3 regions of the Paenarthrobacter sp. CCNWLY172 genome follow, and region 3 is predicted to be linked to each of the others. Evidence: riboswitches for the same ligand, from Rfam matches in the RefSeq annotation. Region 3 holds a riboswitch; each other region holds the start of a gene.

Region 1 (5,272 bases), on a different contig from region 3:
CCGCTGTCCCCGCCGCCGTCCCCGCTGCCGATCCCACCGGGCCCGTCTATGTCCTGGTTCACGGCATCGGAGTCTCACACCGCTATTTGGCCCGGCTGCACACAGTCCTTGCAGCGAGCGCACCCACCTACTCCTTGGACCTCCCGGGGTTTGGAGGGACTCCGAAGCCTGATCGACAGCTCTCGGTGGAGGACTACGGCGCCTTCATTGCGGAGGCCCTCGCTTCCCGCGGCATCGGTTCGTACGTTTTGGTGGGCCATTCGATGGGTGCGCAGTTTGTTATCGAGGCGGCTTTGCATTCACCGGATCGGGTCCGCCAGGTGGTGCTGATGGGGCCAGTGGTTGATTCGCGGCACAAAAACGTGAGGCGCCAGTCCGTGGCTCTTCTCCTTGACGGGATGCTCCGGGAAAGCCCCTCCTCCAATTTGATCGTCACGTCGGACTATCTCCGCTGCGGTCCGCGCTGGTACCTTACTGAACTGCCGGTGATGATGACGTACCCCACCGAGAAACGCTTGGCTGGCATCAAGGTCCCTGTGCTGGTCCTGAGGGGAAGCCGCGACAACGTGGCCGGCCCGGACTGGTCGCTTCGGCTTTCGAGGGCGGTTGACCAGGGGCGCTTGGTGGAGATCCCCGGCGTCGGGCATGTAGCGCAACACATGCGGCCCCAGGCCGTGGCGGACGCCATCCGGAGTTTCGTTGCAGCGACAGCGCTTCACGGCCAGGCGCCTTGATGCGTCCACGCGTCCCGGCTAGGCTGGCGAAGCCACCGCATTAGTAAGTTTGCTTATGAAAGGGCTGATCGTGACCACTGGAGATAACAAGGACGAGCAAGGCTTCGGCGCAACCGGCGCCACTGGCCCCTACGGTGCCGCAACGCCCCCGGCCACCACCAAGGATGACGTCAACGCCGACCCCGAATTGCGCCAGGACGAAGACGAGGACCCCGCCGCATCCTCCAACCCCGATCCCCTCGACGGAAACGTCACGGGCTTGGAACCCGGCGGAGGAGTGCCTCCGGGAGAAACCCCGCCGGCCGAGGGCAGCATGAGCAGCGACCAAGGACACGAGGAGTAAGCAACTGCGGGCGCCAAGCTAGGGCAGCCCCAGGAGCTCCCCAAGATCATAATCCGCCGGCTCTTCCAACTGGGAGTAAGTGCAGCTCTCCGGCGTTCGGTCCGGCCGCCACCGCCTGAACTGCGTGGTGTGCCGGAACCGCTCGCCCTCCATGTAGTCGTAGGCCACCTCGATGACCAGCTCGGGACGCAGGGGTACAAACGAGAAATCCTTGCCCGCGCTCCACCGGCTTTGGGCACCTGGCATCCTGGAACCGCCGGCTCCGTCGCCCTGGCTGGCCCACTCACCCCAGGGATGCTCGCCCAGTTCAACCTGATACGGCTCGAGCTCAGCTACCAGGCTTTCCCTGCGGGCCATGGGGAAGGAGGCCACCACCCCCACATGCTGGAGCCGGCCGGCGTCGTTATAAAGACCCAACAGCATGGACCCCACAACTTTCGCGGTCTTGTGCCAGCGGAAGCCGGCCACCACGCAGTCCGCAGTGCGCTCGTGCTTGGTCTTGAACATCACGCGCTTGTTGGGCAAATACGTCCCATCCAGGGGCTTGGACAGCACACCGTCCAGGCCTGCGCCTTCCAACTGCACGAACCATTCCTTTGCACGCTCAAGGTCCGTGACTGCAGGGGTGACGTAAACGGGCGGCTCCGCCTTGGCGAGCGCACGTTCCAGGATGGCCCGACGCTCCGAAAAGGGAGTGCCCATCAGGTCGTCATCGCCGAGGGCAAGGATATCGAACGCGATCATGGACGCCGGAGTCTTCTCGGCGAGCATCCGGACCCGGCTGTCCGCGGGGTGGATCCGCTGCTGCAGCACCTCGAACTCCAGCCGGTTGCCCTCGATCAGGACAATCTCGCCGTCGATCACGCATTTGTCCGGAAGGTTCTTCCGCAGCGCCTCCACCAGTTCGGGAAAGTAGCGGGTCATGGGTTTCTCGTTGCGACTGCCCAGAATGATCTCATCGCCGTCCTTGAAGACTATGGTCCGGAAGCCGTCCCACTTGGGCTCGTAGTGCCCAACATCGGGGATGGCCGGAACGGATTTGGCGAGCATGGGCGAGACGGGTGGCATCACAGGCAGGTCCATAGACAATGTCTACCTGCCGGTGCACGCGGAAGCTAGTCCCAGGCGATGGATATCTTGGCCGTGGTGGCTGCCGCACCGGGAGCTCCCAGCGCCGGCCCCGAAGCCTAAGCGCCAGGACCCTCTCATCCGGGGAGGCCTACCGTCCGTTATATTAATGTGACTTTACTTTCCGGCTCATGTACCGTCGTAGGGCGACCCGTATCTCCGCTGGGCCGCTTCCGGAATGACGCCGAGCTCTGCCGCATTCCGGAATCCGCCAGACCCGCGGCAGAGGCGGGGGACCCAAAAGTTCCCGGACTTTCCCAAGTCCTTGGGGTGAAGCCGCTACGGCGGCCGGACGGCCTCGTCCGAACCCGACAGCTAACCTCGAAGGCGTTGAGAGGCAACCACCATGTCCCCAACCATGGATCAGCCGCGCCGCGCCGAGACTGAACGCGGGCGCACCAAGCCAACCGGACGCCGTCGGGCCCACCCCAGCGGATCCCCCCTCAGCGCGCAGCCAGACACTGTGGCCGCACCCGGAACGACAAGCACGACGCCGGAGGCCGCCACTGCGGCTATCCCCGCCGTCGCAACACCCACCACGCGTGCAGCCGCGCGCGCGGCCGAGCGGGAGCGTGCGGCACGGGCCGTGATCGCGCCTGAAGCATCGGCCTCGCAGCCGGCACCGGAAACGGCCGCACAGGAGGAACCCGCAACTGCGGCGATTCCCGCCGTGGAGGCAGCACAGGCTGCAGCTCCGGCCTCCACTACGCCAGGTCCTCCTACCGCGGCCATTCCCATCGTGCAGCAGGCCGCCCCGAACCACGGTTCTCAGGAACCCGACACCCCGGAGCCCGTAACTGCCGCCATTCCGGTGGTGGCCGAGTCCGCCCGCACTGAGCCACCGCGGGGCAAGTCCCCTGCCCAGGTCGCGGCGGCCGCAACGGCCTCGGCAGCACTGGCGAGCCGCAAGGACCTACGCAAACCGGCAGCTGCGCCCACGGCCGCCAAGTCGGGTTTTGGCGGCTCTTCGCCAGGCCGGGAACCCCATACGGTCCTGCGGAAAGCTGCATCCGTCAAACACATGAGCCAGCGCATGGCCGTGGTGGCCGGCGCCCTCGGGTTGGTCCTGACAGCCGGTACCCTGGGGCAGGCCCTCGAGCTGCCATTCTTCGGCCAGGAGACCCCCTCCCAGGAAGCCAGCGGCGCCGACCGGAATTCAGGCTCCGCGGCTCCCGCGCCCAGCGCCTCCTACTCAAGGGCATCATCGCCCTCCGCGTCAGCTGCTGCGACGTCGGCAGGCGGCCAGCCGGCCACGGTTCCGGAGGCACCCGCACCAGGGTCGCCGTCGTCGGTTCCCACCCCGAAAGTTTCCTTGGCCGACCCCGTATGGGTCCCGTCCGCAGTGCCGTCAACCATCGCCGCGGACCCGGCCACCGCCAGCCCGATCCCCACCCAGCCGGCGCCGGCACCCAGCGAGGTGCCGTCGGACACGATCACCACGCCACCCACGACGCCGACGCCCACAACCACACCGACGGTCACACCCACGCCGGCTCCTACCCCCACGCCGACGGGGACTCCCACGCAGACCACCAAACCCAAGCCCTCGGGCAAGCCCAGTGCGGCCACCGCGCCGCAGCCCTCCGGGACGGCACTTGAAGAAATCCTTGACGCGGCAAAGGACACCCTCAAATGAGCACCCGCTTGCCACGCACCACCACGCATGTGGGATGGCACAGCCGGTACTGCAGCAGCAGCCGGACGGCCACGTTCCGGCGTCGATTGGGCCGCTGGAGCTGCCAGCGGCTGAGGCGCCCGTAAAGCAAGACCATACCAATGAGCAGGCGCCCGCACCGGGCGCCTGCTCATTGTTCTTGACAACCTCAGATCCGCGGCCGGCCGGCCCAGCGGCGGGCTTTCAAGGCAGCGTGCAATTCGACGCGGATCACTCCGCTCAACGGGTCAGCGCCGATGAGCTGCCGGATCCGGCCGAGCCTGTTGTAGATGCTGCTCCTGTGGAGATGGAGTTTGGCCGCGACGTCCTGCACTGAACCATCATTGTCATAGAGGAGTTCCAGGACGGGCAGGAGTTCGCCGTTCTTGTCCTGGTCCTCCAGCGTTCGGAAGTGCACGGAACCGGTGTCGTCCCAACCTCCGGGTGCCAGCAAGCGGTCGAAGAGCTGATAGACGCCTACGGACCGGCTGTCCACGAGCTCGCCGAGGGGTTGATCGACGGCGGCAGCCTGCGCTGCAACCTTGGACTGCCGGTACGCTCCTGCGAGCTGCCGGATCACCTGGAACGGCTCGCTGATGCCCAGGATCACCCGGTCCACCGCCCTGCCGGAGCGCTTGGCGAGTTCCAGTTGATAGTGGACCAGCACCTGGGCGTGGTCCGCCCGACCACCGGACTCTCGAAACAGGACCACGGAATGCGTCTCCGTTCCGGCGCTGAACAACGCAGCGTTGACGCCGATGGTGGACTGCAGTGCAGCTGTTCGGTGCGTCAGGGTTGCGGCGAGGGGATCGACGTCGGACCTCGCGCCGTCCGCATCCAGGATGGTCACCAGTTGCCATGGACCGCGGCCTTGGATCTCCTTCCACCCGGCCACGGCCGCCACGGCATTCGATTCGCCACTGCAGGCCGAGAGGAACTCCTGCTCACGCCTGCGCCGGAATTCCGACTCTGCAGTGTTGGAATCAAGGAGCAAACCCGCCAACAGGTCCAACTCATCACGCACGCCGGGCAACTCGGCGAGTATCGCCGTCGGACTTTGCTCTTCAACGTCCAGCTGGACCCACAAGTAGCCCACGCGGAAGCCGCGCACCAGGAGCGGCACGCAGACGCGGCCCAACATTCCGAGTTCCTCGTTGGCGGGAACGACGACGGGACGCACCGCCGTGGCGATGCCGTGGGACAGTTGCCACGCGCTGACGTCGCTGGGGACACGCTTGCTGAGGAGGAAGTTCACGCGGACGCGGTCGGCGTGCGACTGGTTGGAGCTGTACGCGAGGAGGACGCCGTCGAGGTCTTCGAGGGACAGGCCGCGGCCCAGCTTCAACGCCACGCGTTCAACGATCTGTTCCACGTCCTGCTGCATCAGGAAAGCCTACCAACAGCAGGCGACAC
Region 2 (5,272 bases), on a different contig from region 3:
CTCCGGCCATTTATTGCGGCCGCTTGGGGAACTCGGACGCGACCCCATGCGATGCCTAATGGCACACACGTCAAGGAGGAACCAAGCAGTGTCACTCACGCCTGATTCCGCCACGGAACGCACCACCACCGTGGTCATCGGAGCCGGTTTGTCCGGCTTGGCAGTTGCCAGTGAGCTCAGCCGCTACGGCGTGGGCTCCATTGTGGTGGACGGGTTCGGCACGTTGTCCGCAACGGGTCCGTCAGTCCACACCGGAATGCTCCAACGCTGCGATGCAGCCGATCCCGCAGCCATGCAGGAGCGCAACGAGATCCTCCGCCACCTGCGGAACTACGCCGCAAGCCATCACCTGGATGTCCGCAGCACCACACGGGCTGTCCGCCTCGATTTCCTTGGCTCCGACCCTTCCCAACAGATCGGCTATGGACTGGCCGCCAGCATGACCACTGCCGGGCTCAGGACGGGGCTCCACGCCTCCGGCCCCCTCGAGTCCACCCGCCGCCAGTGGGCCGTCCACACTGCCAACGGTGTTCTTCTGGCCGACCACATTGTGGTCACGCGCTGCGCACAGAGCCAATTGCGCCGAATGCTGGCGGAACTCGGCATAGCGATCGGCCAAAACCTGGTGGCCGCAATGCGGGCCGTCGGGATGCACCTTGTAGGAGTCGGCGAGCTCATTACGCCCACACCGAAGGAAGTACTTCGGCAGGCAAAGGCTGTAGGCCAGGCGATATCGTCCAAGGTGGCCCTCCCTGCAGGGCCGGGCATCGCCACCGCTTAGCAGATCAAACCTGGCTGCGAACTATTCCGCACATAACTTAACGCCAAAGGCCGGTGCCCTCGAAGATGAACTCTTCGAAGACACCGGCCTTTGAACTGAAGCGTGAGGCTTATGCGCCAGCGCGTACGTAGGTCAGGGGACCCGTTGCGGTCAACCAGCTGATCGGGTGGATACCCGTCTGGTTGCCGTTGATGCCACCGCTGATGGCCTGGCCGTTGCCGATGTAGATGGCGACGTGGCCGGACTGGACGATCATGTCACCGGGCTGGGGTGAGCTGACAACCTTGCCGTAGTTCATGAACTGCATGGGACCGAGGTCGCCAACGGGGATGCCTGCGGAGCCGAGTGCGCGCTCCACCATGGCGGTGCAGTCCTGCATGATGCCGATCTGGGCGTAAGCCGAGGCAACCATGGCGGCATTGACGCCACCAACAGCCGGAGCAGCAGCAGCCGCAGGAGCGGGAGCAGCAGCGGCCGGAGCGGCTGCAGCAGCCTTGGCAACAGGAGCCTTGGCGGCGGCAGTGGTGACTGCTGCCTTCTTGGCGACAGGAGCCGGAGCAACCGGTGCAGGCTTTTCGATAACCGGAGCTGCAACGGAAGCAACAGCGGGGCGCTCGAAGTTGACGGTAGCCGTAGCCAGGGCGGTAACAACCTGGGTGGGAGCGTCGGCCGAAACGGTCTCAGCGACCGTGGCCGGGCTGGAATCCCGCTGAACCGGAGCTTCAGCAGCGTGAGCTGCAATGGAGCCGGTCAACACAAGGCCCGAGGCTGCTGCGATAACAGCTGCCTGGCGGCCAGCGCCGGAAGCGTTGCTGGCAACTGCCTTGGAGATGGAGATGAACGGATTAGGACGTACGCTGTCCGCCTTACGACGGCCGCGAAGAATGCGTGAAGACATGAAAGAGCCTCTCCCGATGCCTGCGAGGTTAGCTGTCGGATTCGGATGGGAGTCACCCGGCCACTATCTCCCGCTGTTCAGCGGAAGCATCGTGACTTCACCCCAAGGCACGCTCGAAAGCGGCCCAAAATGGGTTCCCCGTCTCTGCCGTAAGGTTTGTCTGCGAACGGATTCCGGACTGCGGCAGAGCTAGGCAATCAGACCGGAAGTGCCCGCTACGTGGAACAGGCACAGGTACCACCGTACGCGATGATCACGCGGAAGTCACATTTAAGTAACGAGAAGTACGCTTCTGGCGTGTCGCAGTAACCGTTTCGAGATCTTCGCAGCTACGTAGAAAACCCCGTTATTCCGCGGGAGAATGGCCCTCAGGGTCGTTCGAAGCAGCCAGTTTCCTGCGGGCAGTAACAGCCAGAAAAATAACGAGACCAACAGCAACAACCGCCAGGCCCACGATGCTCCACGGGAAGGGCTGGGAGGCGTCGGCCGCGGGCTCGCTGTTGCCGGTTCCCGACGCCGCAGTGCCCGGGGCCGCGGTTCCCGCCGTCGGCACCGCCGCTGAAGGTGTCGAAGCGGACGGAGCCGATGCGGACGGAGAGGCTGCCGCCGGGCCGCTGGCCGTCGTCGTGCTTCCTGCGGTGGCCGTGAAGGTAAAGGTGCCCTCGATGGGGTGCGAATCGCTGCTGACGACGCGCCAGACCACCGTGTATTCGCCGGCCGGAGCGCCTTCGCGCAACTTCTGGACCGCCTGGTTGTCGATGATTTCCACCGGGCCGTCGGCCCAGTTTTCGCCGCCCGCAGTGACCGTGACGCCCGAACCGATGGCGAGCGGCCGGTTGTTGAACGTGATGGAAACCGACGCCGGGACGTCCGTGACGCTGGTGCCACTGGCCGGCGTCGTGGATTCAGCGACGTCGTGGGCAGACGCCGGCGCCGCAGTAAACAGCAGGGCGGACGCGAAGGCAAGAGCAGCGACGACGGCGGCCAGAAGCGGGCGGATGGTACGCATGGGGCGGTTTCTCCTAGTGTTGGCTTCCTTACAGACTAGGCGAATCGTCCGGAGCGCCCGCACCGGACCGCATAGGATTTGATGGCACACTCCCCCCGATCCCCGGAGTCTTTCATGCTTAAGCAAGGTTCTGCAGTAGACCGCTACTTCAAAATTACTGAACGTGGATCCACGTACTCGCGGGAAATTCGTGGCGGCTTCGCAACGTTCTTCGCCATGAGCTACATCGTGGTGTTGAACCCGCTGATTCTCTCCGGGGCGGATTCCAGTGGGGCATCTCTCGGCTTCACAGCCGTCGCAGCCACGACGGCCTTCGTGGCGGGCATCCTGACCATCCTCATGGGCGCGTGGGCCAAGCACCCATTCGCCGTTGCAACCGGGCTGGGCGTCAACGCCTTCGTTGCCGTCACGGTCGCCTCGCACCCGGAACTCACCTGGCCGGACATGATGGGCCTCGTGGTCCTCTCCGGCATCACCATGCTCATCCTGGTGCTGACCGGTTTCCGTACTGCCGTGTTCAAAGCCGTGCCGGAAGCGCTGAAAACGGCGATCGTGGTGGGCATCGGCCTCTTCATAGCACTGATCGGCCTGGTCAACGCAGGCTTTGTGCGCCGGATTCCCGACGCCGCCGGCACCACGGTTCCCTTGGGCCTGGGCGTGGATGGCAAGCTCATGGGCTGGCCTACCTTGGTGTTCGCAGTGGGCCTCATCCTCACCATCGCCCTGGTGGTCCGCAAGGTCCGCGGCGCCATCCTCATCGGCATCGTGGTCTCCACGGCACTGGCAGCCATCCTCGAGTTCACCCTCCACATCGGCCCCAGCTTCGACGGCAAGAACGTCAACCCGCGCGGCTGGTCCCTCGTGGCTCCCACCCTCTCGGAGTGGGGCGCCCCGGACCTGTCCCTCATCGGCAAGGCCAACCCGTTCGGCGCGTTCCAGCACCTCGGTTTCATCGCTGCAGCACTGTTGGCGTTTGTGATCCTCCTCAGCATCTTCTTCGACGCCATGGGCACCATGGTGGGACTGGCCAACGAGGCCGGAACCGTGGACAAAGACGGCAACATCCCCAACGTCGACCGTGTCCTGCAGGTGGACGCCCTCGGCGCGATCGTGGGTGGTGGCGCGTCCGTTTCGTCCAACCAGATCTTTGTTGAGTCCGGCGCCGGCATCGGCGAAGGTGCCCGCACCGGCCTCGCCTCGATCGTCACGGGCGTGCTGTTCCTGGTGGCGATGTTCTTCACGCCCCTCATCAACCTTGTACCCTTCGAAGCCGTGGCTCCGGCACTGGTGGTTGTGGGCTTCATGATGGTCTCCCAGGTGGGCAAGATCGATTGGCAGGACTGGGGTGTCGGCATCCCTGCGTTCCTGACCATCTCCCTCATGCCGTTCACGTACTCGATCGCCAACGGCCTCGGTGCCGGCTTCATCTCCTACGTCCTGATCCGCACCTTCCAGGGCCGCGCCCGCGAAGTCCACCCGCTCATGTGGGCCGTGGCCGCTGCGTTCCTGCTGTTCTTCGGCATTGGAACCGTGGAGGAGCTGCTGGGCGTCAAGTAAGTCTCCTGCGGACCTAAGTCCGGAGTTTCAGACACCCGCCTGCTGGGAAAGCTGGTTTTCGTGTGCCCGTTCGGGTGTGCTTGAAGCATGGAAACCAGCATCACCCTCGCCGTAGACGTCAACCCTGGGCCGTGGAAGGGCCGCTTTGACGGAGACGGCACTGAACACCGCCGCTGGTGGCAGGCAGTAGCACCCCTGACGTCGCCCGCGCCCGCAACTGCCTCGCGTCCCGCCGTCGTGCTTGGTTTTTGCAGCGATGCCGGAGTGCGCCGCAACCAGGGCCGGGTCGGTGCTGCTGCGGCTCCCGCTGCCATCCGCACGGCGCTGGGTCCGCTGGCGTTCCATCTTGACCGGGACGTGTTCGACGCCGGTGACGTGGTGGTGGAGGAGGACTCACTGGAAGCCGGCCAAGAGCGCGCCGGACGCGCCATTACGGAACTGCTCGACGCCGGAAACCTCACCGTGGTGCTGGGCGGCGGCCACGAAACCGCGTTCGCCAGTTATCTTGGCGTGGCCGGTTCGGACACGGTCCGCGGCAAACGGCTTGGTGTCCTGAACCTGGATGCCCATTTTGACCTTCGCGACGAACCCACACCGAGCTCGGGTACGCCGTTCCTGCAGATGGCCCACGCAGAAGCCGCCGCCGGCCGCGAACTGCAGTACGCCGTCGTCGGAATTTCGGAGCCGAACAACACGCGCACCCTCTTCGACACCGCCGATCGCCTGGGAGTGAAGTACCTGCTCGATGAGCTGTGCACGCCGGAGGCAGTAGAGATTTTTGTTGCCGATTTCCTGGCCGGCGTGGACGTGCTGTACCTGACCATCGACCTGGACGTGATGCCTGCATCCGTGGCGCCCGGGGTCAGCGCACCCGCAGCCTATGGCGTGCCTTTGCCAGTGATCAACGCGGTCTGCCGGCAGGTTGCTGCGAGCGGGAAGCTCCTGCACCTGGACATAGCGGAGCTGAACCCGGAGTTTGATATCGATCACCGCACCGCGAAAGTGGCCGCGCGACTGGTGAACGCCC
Region 3 (5,272 bases):
CTGTGGTGCTACTTCTTCAGTTCGCCAACCACGTAGTCGATGCTGGCAAGCAGGGCGGAAACGTCGTCCGGTTCAATGGCGACAAACGTCGCGATGCGCAGCTGGTTGCGGCCAAGCTTGCGGTACGGCTCGGTGTCCACCACACCGTTGGCGCGCAGGACCTTGGCGATGGCTGCGGCATCAATGGAGTCGTCGAAGTCGATGGTAGCGATGACGTTGGAGCGGTCTTCGGCGTTGGTGACGAACGGCGTCGCGTACTCCGAGGCCTCGGCCCAGGAGTAGATGCGGTTGGCGGAGTCTGCCGTGCGCTTGCTGGCGAAGTCCAGGCCACCGTTGCTGTTGAGCCACTGCACTTGGGCGTCCAGGGTGACCAACGTGGACAGGGAAGGCGTGTTGTACGTCTGGTTCAGCTTGGAGTTGTCGATAGCCGTCTGCAGGTCCAGGAAGTCCGGGATCCAGCGGTCGCTCGCCTTGATCCGTGCCGCACGCTCCAGTGCGGCGGGGGAGAAGAGGCCCAGCCAGAGACCACCATCGGAGGCGAAGTTCTTCTGCGGGGCGAAGTAGTAGACGTCAGACTCTGCGACGTCGACATCCAGCCCGCCGGCAGCAGACGTGGCGTCCACCAGGACGAGGGCGCCTTCGTCAGCCCCCTCGACGCGCTTGACGGGGGCGGCCACGCCGGTTGACGTTTCATTCTGGGGCCAGGCGTAGACGTCAACGCCGGCTTCGGCCTGTGCCACCGGGCGGGTGCCGGGTTCGGACTTGATGATGGAGGAAGCATCAAGGAACGGTGCCTTGTTGGTGGCGGCGGCGAACTTTGAGCCGAACTCGCCGAAGGAGAGGTGCTGTGCTTTCTTCTCTACCAGGCCGAAGGCGGCGACATCCCAGAATGCGGTGGAACCGCCGACGCCGAGGACAACTTCGTATCCTTCGGGTGCACGGAAGAACTGGCTGAGGCCCTCCCGGACCGAACCCACAAGGTTTTTGACCGGAGCTTGGCGGTGGGACGTGCCAAGGATGGTGGACGACGCGGCAGACAGGGCCTCGATCTGTTCCGGACGGACCTTGGACGGTCCTGCGCCGAAGCGACCGTCCTTGGGCAGCAGATCGGTGGGAATGGTGATGCTGTTGTCGCTCACGTGTGGCTCCAATGGGTATCGGCTAGAGATGGGTCGTGGCAGGTGGCATCAGGTGCCCCTTCGACACCCCAATTCTGCCTGACCCGGCGCGGAGGCGGGAACCTGTGGCCGTCATAGTCCGCCACGTGGAACGCAGGCCCACCATATGCGACCGGAATTATCCAGAGTAATTCCAAATAAGCTAGGCTGGTGGTTGGCGTTCATGGGGCGGCGGTGTACACCGCCCACCCGGCAAGGGACGCGGTACGGTGGAGATTACGCAAGGAACTGCGTTCGAGGAGAGCTGAGCTGGATGACGGATCTGATCGATACCACTGAGATGTATCTTCGGACCATTTTGGAGCTTGAAGAAGAGAACATTGTGGCTCTCAGGGCCCGCATCGCCGAGCGGCTGCGGCACTCCGGACCCACTGTTTCCCAGACCATCGGACGCATGGAGCGCGATGGCTTGGTGATTGTTTCCAATGACCGTCACCTGGAACTGACCGAAGCGGGGCGGAAACGCGCCACCGAGGTGATGCGAAAGCACCGCCTCGCCGAGCGTCTCCTGGCTGATGTCATTGGCTTGGACTGGGCCTATGTCCATGACGAAGCCTGCCGCTGGGAACACGTGATGAGCGAGCGCGTGGAGCGCCGGCTGTACGAACTCCTGGAGCACCCCACCGAATCCCCATATGGCAACCCCATCCCGGGCCTTGAAGCCCTCGGTGGCCTTGCCAGCCAGCCGTTCCCCCGCCTCGACGTCAACCTCCTGCAGGCCATGGACGGCTATGCACCGGATTCCCGGGTGGCAGTTACCCGCCTTGCGGAGCCCATCCAGGTTGAGCCTGAACTCCTTACCCAGCTGGATGAGGGTGGTATCCGCCCCGGCGCGGCCGTCTCGCTGGAGCGCGTAGGCGAGTACATTTCAGTCCGGGTCCCCGGCATTGAGGGTGCACTGGAACTTCCGCCCGAGGTGGCGGCGCACGTCTTCGTCTCCGTCGGCTGAGGCACCCTTCCCTTCACCCGGTGTCATATCTCACTTTTGAGCTCCAAGCGCGCGTGTGACCTGCAGTTTTTCAGGATTAGTGATAAGGGGCAGCCGCGCCACGCCTGTTCCTGTTGATAACGAATTTATTACTGCGAGCCTTAATCGCCTATAGTTATCTACTAGCGCTGATACCAAAGCGTTACCTGTTCCGGAGCCGAGCTCTGCCAGCGGAACAGGTGTGCCATCCACCACTGGCAGAGGCGGGGGAACCACAAGCGGCTGTCTAAAGAAGCAGCCTTGGGGTGAAGTCCGCAGCAGAAGTGCCCATTACGCAAGTCCCTCTTGGGATACCTGTGTGCCGTGAGCGCTTCGTGCGGACCGGGTCTTTGAACTCTCTGACCCGAATCCGACAGCTAACTTCGCAGGCTTTTTAGAGAGGAATAGAGTTTGACAACGCAGAACGTCAGGGGCCGCCGCCGCGCGTCCGGCCCCGCTGCTGAGCTGCGGCCAGCCCGCGTCGTATCGGAGATCCGGCCACGCGACACCGAACGCCAGGTGCGTCGCCGTAAGAGCCCGTTGCGCCAGGTTGCCGATTTCGCCGCAGCCAGTGGTGTAGGGCAAAAGGCCGGAGTTGCGCTTGCCGCCACCGGACTTGCCCTGACTGTCGGTCTGCCGGCCACCAGCCCGGTAATGGCAACCTCGGAATCCGGTCAGACCGAGTCGGCCCTGGCCGTCACCGGGGGCAGCCAGCCCGAGGTTTCCGCCGCTGCATCAGCCAAGATCGACTTCAGCCGTGCTGCGGTAGCTACCGCCGCCGACCCCGACGGCAAGCTGAAGCAGCTGCTCAGTGCGCAGTCCGCCGACAGCATCCAGCGTGCCTCGTCCACGGGCACCATGGCCAGCCCCCTGGACACCCTGACCACGGCTTCCCCGTTCGGCTACCGCATCAGCCCCCTCACAGGTGGTGCCGGTGACTTCCACCGCGGCCAGGACTTCGTGGCCCAGTGCGGCACGGCCGTCCATGCTGCGGCCAGTGGCAAGGTCACCTTTGCCGGATGGCACGAGTACGGCGGAGGCAACCGCGTGGTGGTAGACCACGGCAACGGCCTTGAGACCACGTACAACCACTTGTCGTCCTTCACCGTCAAAGTAGGCCAGACGGTCAGCCGCGGCGACACTGTAGCGCTGAGCGGCACCACGGGCGCCTCCACCGGCTGCCACCTCCACTTCGAAGTACAGGTCAACGGTGAAGTTGTTGACCCCATGGGCTGGCTCTAAGTCCAGTTGATGGTTGTCTCTCGCATTCGTGACACACCCCGTGACCTGAATGTGACATTCGCGTTCAACTGTTGTACCGTACAAAGCGCATCGGCTTTTTAGGGGGCCGGTGCACTTGAGTGGATTGCCTAGCTCTGCCACCACTCGAGGTCCGTTCGCATAAATCGTCTGGCAGGGGCGGGGGAACCACTTCTGGTCTTCGCAAGAAGGCCTTGGGGTTAAGTCGCAAAGCTTCCTTGAAGCAGCGTGGCCGGATGACTCCCATCCGAATCCGACAGCTCACCTCGCAGGCATTGGGAGAGGCTACCTTCGTGTCATCACGCACTACCCCTGCGCGCCACCGCGCCGAATCGGTTCGTACGAACCCCTTGAACACGCTTTCCAAGGCTGTTTCATCCAACGCCGGTACCGTTGGCCGCCAGGCCGTCGTCCTGGCAGCAGCCTCAGGCCTCGTCCTCAGTGTCGGTCTGCCGGCCCAGGCAGCGGACACCGACGTTTCCAAGTCGGAAGCCTCCAGCACCCAGCAGATGGTCACCACTGCGGTAGTCACCGCAGAGCCCACCGCCACCGTTTCCTTCGAGAGCCCCGTAGTGGCCACCAAGGAAGCTCCCAAGGTTGTGCAGCGCGCTTCGCAGACCACCCAGCGCACCGCGGCCAACGGCAACCAGGCCACCGCAGGCGCCGTGACTGCGAAGTCGTCCGAAGCCAAGGATGCTGCTTCCAGCGCCGCCGCTTCCGGCCTCGCCGCGATCGCCTACACCGGAATCGGCCACCCTTACGTTTGGGGCGGCACCACGCCCAACGGATGGGACTGCTCCGGCTTCACCCAGTGGGTCTACGCGCAGGCCGGCATCAGCATCCCGCGCGTCAACGCCTGGACGGCCATGAAGCCCACCAGCACTCCTGTCCCCGGTGACCTGGTCATGCAGAACGGCGGAGCACACGTAGGCATCTACGTTGGCAACGGCATGATGATCAGCGCATTGAACCCGGGACAGGGCACGCTCCTGCACTCGGCTGCCTCCACGGGCACGTCCTCCTTCTTTACCCTCCGCTAGAAACAATCCGGTTCGGGGTTCGCCAGCATGCCCCCAAGTGCTGGCGCGCCAATGAGCCGCGTGTACCCCAACTGCACGCGGATACGAAAAGAGAAAACCATGACCAGTGCATCCAAGGTTGCACGGCATCGCGCTGAGGCCCCCAAGACCAGCTCGCTTGCCGTGATCGCCAAGGCCGTCAGTGAAAACGCCGGCGGCGTCGGCCGCCAGGCGGCTGTTATTGCCGCAGCTTCAGGCCTGGTCCTGACCGGCAGTGTTGCTGCCAACGCGGCCGACACCACCGTGGACCGTGAGTCCACCGCGACGTCCACCCTTGACGTCCAGTCGGTAGTCCAGGCCACCATCGCTGCGGACTCCACCGTTGCCATCTCCTACGAGCGCCCCGTGGTCACCACGGTGCAGGCTCCGGCCCCCGTAGAGAAGAAGGCTCCTGCGAAGGCAGAAACCAAGAAGGCAGCAGAAAGCACGGCAACTGCCGGCAACGCCACGTTGGCCGTCAACACCGCGGCTCCTGAGGCAAAGGCTCCGGCCGCTGCAAGTGGCCTGGGTGCTGCAATTGCCGCTGCCGCCTATGCGCAGCTCGGCGTCACCCAGGACTGCACCATGCTGGTAACCAACTCCCTGGCAGCTGTTGGCATCAACTTCCACGACTGGCCGGCCGGCTACCTCTCCCTCGGCCGCACGGTCAGCGCAGCGGAAGCGAAGCCGGGCGACCTCGCCTACTACGCCAACGGCGGTCTGGCCGGACAGGCCCACATCGCTGTATACGTCGGCAACGGCCAGGCAGTCCACGGTGGATGGAACGGATCCACCACGGCACTGTTCAG

What was found. A riboswitch is a leader RNA that binds a small molecule or an ion and turns the genes downstream of it on or off. The one in region 3 is predicted to bind cyclic di-AMP.
Region 1: it holds a riboswitch for cyclic di-AMP, as region 3 does, so the genes downstream of both, WBN73_RS20125 (hypothetical protein) here and WBN73_RS17215 (M23 family metallopeptidase) in region 3, are expected to answer to the same signal.
Region 2: it holds a riboswitch for cyclic di-AMP, as region 3 does, so the genes downstream of both, WBN73_RS16650 (NlpC/P60 family protein) here and WBN73_RS17215 (M23 family metallopeptidase) in region 3, are expected to answer to the same signal.

Annotation. Positions count from the first base shown of each region.
Region 1 is NZ_JBBEGB010000018.1:28,693-33,964, forward strand. Features, by position in the region: gene WBN73_RS20110 (alpha/beta fold hydrolase) at 1-734, shown strand, start outside; gene WBN73_RS20115 (DUF6480 family protein) at 805-1,077, shown strand; gene WBN73_RS20120 (ATP-dependent DNA ligase) at 1,096-2,160, opposite strand; cyclic di-AMP (ydaO/yuaA leader) riboswitch at 2,405-2,549, shown strand; gene WBN73_RS20125 (hypothetical protein) at 2,552-3,841, shown strand; gene WBN73_RS20130 (PucR family transcriptional regulator) at 4,029-5,246, opposite strand.
Region 2 is NZ_JBBEGB010000010.1:160,538-165,809, forward strand. Features, by position in the region: gene WBN73_RS16645 (FAD-dependent monooxygenase) at 59-781, shown strand; gene WBN73_RS16650 (NlpC/P60 family protein) at 891-1,679, opposite strand; cyclic di-AMP (ydaO/yuaA leader) riboswitch at 1,683-1,851, opposite strand; gene WBN73_RS16655 (copper resistance CopC family protein) at 2,026-2,688, opposite strand; gene WBN73_RS16660 (NCS2 family permease) at 2,803-4,245, shown strand; gene hutG (formimidoylglutamase) at 4,333-5,272, shown strand, end outside.
Region 3 is NZ_JBBEGB010000011.1:119,505-124,776, reverse strand. Features, by position in the region: gene serC (phosphoserine transaminase) at 9-1,139, opposite strand; gene WBN73_RS17220 (metal-dependent transcriptional regulator) at 1,432-2,127, shown strand; cyclic di-AMP (ydaO/yuaA leader) riboswitch at 2,339-2,552, shown strand; gene WBN73_RS17215 (M23 family metallopeptidase) at 2,557-3,387, shown strand; cyclic di-AMP (ydaO/yuaA leader) riboswitch at 3,534-3,694, shown strand; gene WBN73_RS17210 (C40 family peptidase) at 3,699-4,445, shown strand; gene WBN73_RS17205 (NlpC/P60 family protein) at 4,545-5,272, shown strand, end outside.